Regions from separate parts of the Comamonas sp. w2-DMI genome, predicted to be linked through region 2. Evidence: riboswitches for the same ligand, from Rfam matches in the RefSeq annotation. Region 2 holds a riboswitch; the other holds the start of a gene.
What was found. A riboswitch is a leader RNA that binds a small molecule or an ion and turns the genes downstream of it on or off. The one in region 2 is predicted to bind glycine.
Positions count from the first base shown of each region.

Region 1: linked by a shared signal. The riboswitch ahead of V8Z74_RS04800 (trimeric intracellular cation channel family protein) and the one ahead of gcvT (glycine cleavage system aminomethyltransferase GcvT) in region 2 are both predicted to bind glycine.

Region 1 is NZ_JBANEL010000003.1:71,828-74,206, reverse strand. It holds gene V8Z74_RS04805 (bifunctional diguanylate cyclase/phosphodiesterase) at 1-1,299, shown strand, start outside; glycine riboswitch at 1,341-1,441, shown strand; gene V8Z74_RS04800 (trimeric intracellular cation channel family protein) at 1,610-2,275, shown strand; gene mnmC (bifunctional tRNA (5-methylaminomethyl-2-thiouridine)(34)-methyltransferase MnmC2/FAD-dependent 5-carboxymethylaminomethyl-2-thiouridine(34) oxidoreductase MnmC1) at 2,306-2,379, shown strand, end outside.
Region 2 is NZ_JBANEL010000020.1:62,472-64,850, forward strand. It holds gene gcvH (glycine cleavage system protein GcvH) at 1-292, opposite strand, end outside; gene gcvT (glycine cleavage system aminomethyltransferase GcvT) at 384-1,508, opposite strand; glycine riboswitch at 1,619-1,726, opposite strand; glycine riboswitch at 1,745-1,853, opposite strand; gene V8Z74_RS19030 (Lrp/AsnC family transcriptional regulator) at 2,284-2,379, shown strand, end outside.

The DNA.
Region 1 (2,379 bases), on a different contig from region 2:
TTCGAGCACATGCGCACGCTGGTGCAGTTCGACACCCTCACGCACCTGCTCACGCGCGCCGGCCTGATCCAGCGTGCCGACGCGGCCGCCATCGCAGCCGGCAAGCCCTGCCACGCGGCGCTGTGCCTGCTGGAGCTGCAGAACTTTCGCAGCATCCGCGACGACGTGGGCCACAGCACCGCCGAACAGTTGCTGCAGGCCGTGGCCGAGCGCCTGCGCACGCAGCTGCCGCGCCAGGTGCTGCTGGCCCGGCCGGCCAGCAACGAATTCGCCATCGTGTGGCTGGAACAGCTCGACACGGAGCAGCTGCAGCAGCGGAGCCTGCAGGTGCTGAACATGTTCGCGCAGCCGTTTTCCGTGGGCGAGGACGATATTCTCCTGCGAGCCTGTGCCGGCGGGCTGTCCGGCGAACTGCTGCCCGGCGCCCTGCCCGACTGGCTGCGCAACGCCAGCATCGCGCTGGGCGAGGCAGAGCGCGGACCGCGCCGCTATGTGGCCTACGAGCCCGCGCTGGCGCAGCGCATGCTGGGGCGCACGCAGCTGGCCATGGAGCTGCGCCAGGCGCTGGACAAGCACGAGCTGGCCGTGCACTACCAGCCCGTGGTGGACCTGGCCACGGGACACATGCGCGGCGCCGAGGCCCTGGTGCGCTGGCACAGTCCCACGCGCGGCATGGTCCCGCCCGGCGTTTTCATCGCCGTGGCCGAGGAGTCCGACCTCATCCTGCGCATAGGCGGCTGGGTGCTGCGCCAGGCCGCGCACGACATTGCCGCGCATCTGGACCGGCTGCCCCGGGATTTCGAGCTGCATGTCAATGTCTCGGCCCGCGAGCTGATCCAGTCCGACTTCGCCACGACGCTGGAGCGCGTCCTGATCAGCAGCGGCCTGCCCCCGCGCATGCTGACGCTGGAGCTCACGGAATCCATGCTGCTCGAAGGCAACGATGCCACGCTGCAGCGCATCGGCGCCATCAAGGCATTGGGCGTGAAGATCGCGATTGACGACTTCGGCACCGGCTATTCCTCGCTGGCCTATCTGAGCCGGCTGCGCTTCGACTGCATCAAGATCGACCAGAGCTTTGTGCGCAAGCTGCCGGCCTCCCAGCCGGACACGGCCATCGTCACCGCCGTGCTGCGCATTGCCGAGGGCTTTGGCGTGCAGGTCGTGGCCGAGGGCGTGGAACTCGAGGCCCAGGCACTGCTGCTGTCCAGCCTGGGCTGCAGGCGCGCCCAGGGCTACTGGTTCGCCAGGCCCGGTCCGCTGGCGCAGATGCTGGCCTACCGCTCGCCATGGAAATGAGGCCGGCCGGCGGAAACCGCCCGCCGATTGGCTAGAATTGCGGCTTTCCTGCGGGAGAGCGGAGCGCCTGCCACACAAGAAGGCTCCCGCCGAAGGCGCAAACTCCCATAATCGCTCAGGCACGAAGTACCGCAGGAAGGATTCGCCAACTGGAGAGCAGCCCGCGGCCAAGACCTGCAGGGCTCACCGAAGGGGCAAGTGCGCAAGGGCTTGTGCATGCAACTCTCAGGTAAAAGGACAGCGGGAGAGGCGCGCCACCCATCCAGCTGCCACTGCGCCGGATGCCGTGGCCTTTCCCATCGGGGCCGTCATGCTTCCTTCGATTTCCTTGCTGGATTCTTTCCAGTCCTCCCAATTCACCGTCATGCTGGTGATCTACCTCGTGGCCATCACCGCCGAAGCCATGGCCGGCGCGCTGGCCGCTGGCCGCCGCAACATGGACATCTTCGGCGTGGCCGTGATTTCCTTCGTCACCGCGCTGGGCGGCGGCACCATCCGCGACATGGTGCTGGGCCACTACCCGATAGGCTGGACCCAGCACCCCGAATACGTCTACCTCGTCATCTCCTTCGGCCTGCTGACCACGGTGATCGCGCGCCACATGTACCGGCTCAAGCAGGTGTTCCTGTTCCTCGATGCCATGGGCCTGATCGCGTTCTCGCTGATCGGCTGCAACGTGGCGCTGGAGCTCGGCTACCCGACCGTGGTGGTGGTCATGGCCGGCATGATCACCGGCATCAGCGGCGGCATTTTGCGCGACGTGCTGTGCAATCAGGTGCCCGTGGTGTTCCGGCGCGAGCTGTATGCCAGCGTCTCGCTCACCGTGTGCCTGCTGTTCCTGTCGCTGCGCGCGCTGGAGGTGAGTTCCAACATCAGCACCGCCGTGTGCTTTGCCGGGGGCCTGGCCTTTCGCCTGGCGGCCATACGCTTCAAGTGGCGCCTGCCGGTGTTTTCCTATCAGCAGCGCTGGGAATGAGTGCGCCGCGCGGCCGAACTTCCGTCACCCATGTCCGAAACCATTGAATGGTTGCCTGACGGCACGCCCTACAGCCCCCGTTTCGGGGACCGCTACCACAGCGA
Region 2 (2,379 bases):
AGAACCAGCCGGCGCCCAGAGGATCGCTGTTGGCCAGGGCCGGGTCGGCGCGCAAAGCTTCGTTGACTTCCACGATCTCGCCGGTCACGGGCATGTAGACATCGGCAGCGGCCTTGACGGACTCCACCACGCCGGCCACCTCGCCCTGCTTGAAGGTGGCGCCCACGGCGGGCAGGTCGACGAACACCACGTCGCCCAGCGCGTCCTGCGCATGCAGGGTGATGCCGACCACGGCGGCGTTGGTGTCGGCGGCATTGATCCACTCATGTTCTTTGGAATATTGGATGCTCATGGAAACTCCAGATGGGGAAACAAAATCGGGTTTTGAGAAAGGTCAGCCCGCACTGTAGCGGTTTGCGGCGCCGCTTCGGATGAAAACCGGCTCAGCCCCGGTAGTAGTTGGCCGGCACGAACGGCGTGGCCGTCACCTGCATGGGCACGGGCTTGCCGCGCACCATGGCGAAGACCTGGGTGCCGACGGCCGCATAGTCGGGCTGCACATAGGCCAGCGCCACGGGCTTGTCGAGCGTGGGGCTGAGCAGGCCGCTGGTGATGTGGCCAATGTGCTGGCCATCCATGTTCTCGAGCACGGCGCTCTCGCGCACGGGGATGCGCTCCAGCGCCACCAGGCCCACGCGCTTGCGCGGCAGCCGGCCGGGATCCTGGAGTTCGGCCAGCACGCGGCTGGCGCCGGGGAATCCGCCTTCGCGCTCGCCGCCGCTGCGCCGCACCTTCTGGATGGCCCAGCCCAGGCTGGCCTGCGCCGGCGTGGTGCTGGTGTCGATGTCGTTGCCGTACAGGCACAGGCCGGCTTCCAGACGCAGCGAATTGCGCGCGCCCAGGCCCACGGGCGCGACCTCGGGCTGGGCCAGCAGCGCGCGGGCCAGCGCCTGGGCGCCGGCCGCAGGCACGGAGATCTCGAAGCCGTCCTCGCCCGTATAGCCGCTGCGCGTGATGTAGAGCCGGTGGCCCTGCCAGTCGAAGTGGTTGCCGCTCATGAAGACCAGGCTGGTCACATGGGGCAGCAGCCGCGCCAGGGCCTGCACGGCCTTGGGGCCCTGCAGCGCCAGCAGGGCCCGCTCGGGCAGCGGCACGACTTCGCAGCGCTGGCCGATGCGGTTGCGGATATGCGCGATGTCGGCCTGCTTGCAGGCGCCGTTGACGATGAGGAACAGGTCGTCGCCTCGGTTGACGAACATCAGGTCGTCCAGAATGCCGCCTTCGTCGTTGAGCAGCAGGCCATAGCGCTGCCTGTGCAGGCCCAGGCCCTGCACGTCCACGGGCATGAGCGACTCCAGCGCCAGTGCCGCCTGCGGGCCGCGCAGCAGCAGCTGGCCCATGTGGGAGACGTCGAACAGGCCGGCCGACTGGCGGGTGTGCAGATGCTCGGCCATCAGCCCCTGCGGATACTGCACGGGCATGGAGTAGCCGGCAAACGGCACCATGCGCGCGCCCAGCTCCTGGTGCAGGGCGAACAGCGGCGTGGTCAGCAGCTCGCCGGCCGGCAAAGCGGGCGCGGGGGATGCTTTGGCATCGGCAGCGGAAACAGGGGTCACAGGCAAGCGCTCCGGTCATGAACCAAGGGTTGTGCCATGCACGGCAGAGCCATGCGTGGCGGGCTTGCCCTGCTGTCCGCTTTACCTGAGAGATTCACCGCTGCGCCAGGGCTGCGGCTTGCTCCTTCGGTGGATGCCGGCGGGCGGCATCTCTCTCCAGCAAGGAACGCCGGCAAGCCGGGGCCTGCCTGCGGTCGCCAGTCCTTTTGCCTGAGCGTTCGGGGCCAGCCAAGCTGGGCCTGCGCCTTCGGCGGTGCATGGCCGGGGCCGGCTTGCACTCTCTCCTGACGAGCGCCATTTTAGGCACGGTTTTTTGCACTGCACCACGCGGGTTTGCGCGGGGGTGTCCGCAGGGAGGTCCTGTTTTGATAGCAGCTTGCGCATGAATAACCTGGATTTCAGGTTAATTGATTCATGAAATCAATATGCAGATGGCGCTGGCTGCTAGGGCCATGGGAGCTTTCCAGGCCTGCCCGCAAATGCAACAGGCCGCGCCACTGCGGGTAAGCGGCGCGGCCTGGAACGGGTCCGGAGGGCGGATCAGGCAACCTGGCGCTGACGGTAAACAACGGTGCTGCTTGAATGGGGTTGCTGCGTCGGTAAACGTGCTTCCATGGACTTCAGTGTGCATGTTGCACCGCAGAAAAGGTTGCTTCAAATTCTGCGAATATGGGTTTGCTACAGAAAATTTTTCTGTTGATGTGCAAAAAGCGATAAATTCAAGGCTATGGATGCCTTGGATAAAAAGATTCTTTCCGTGTTGCAGGGCAACGCGCGCGCCAGCCTGCAGGAAATCGGCGCCGCCGTGGGCCTGAGCGCATCG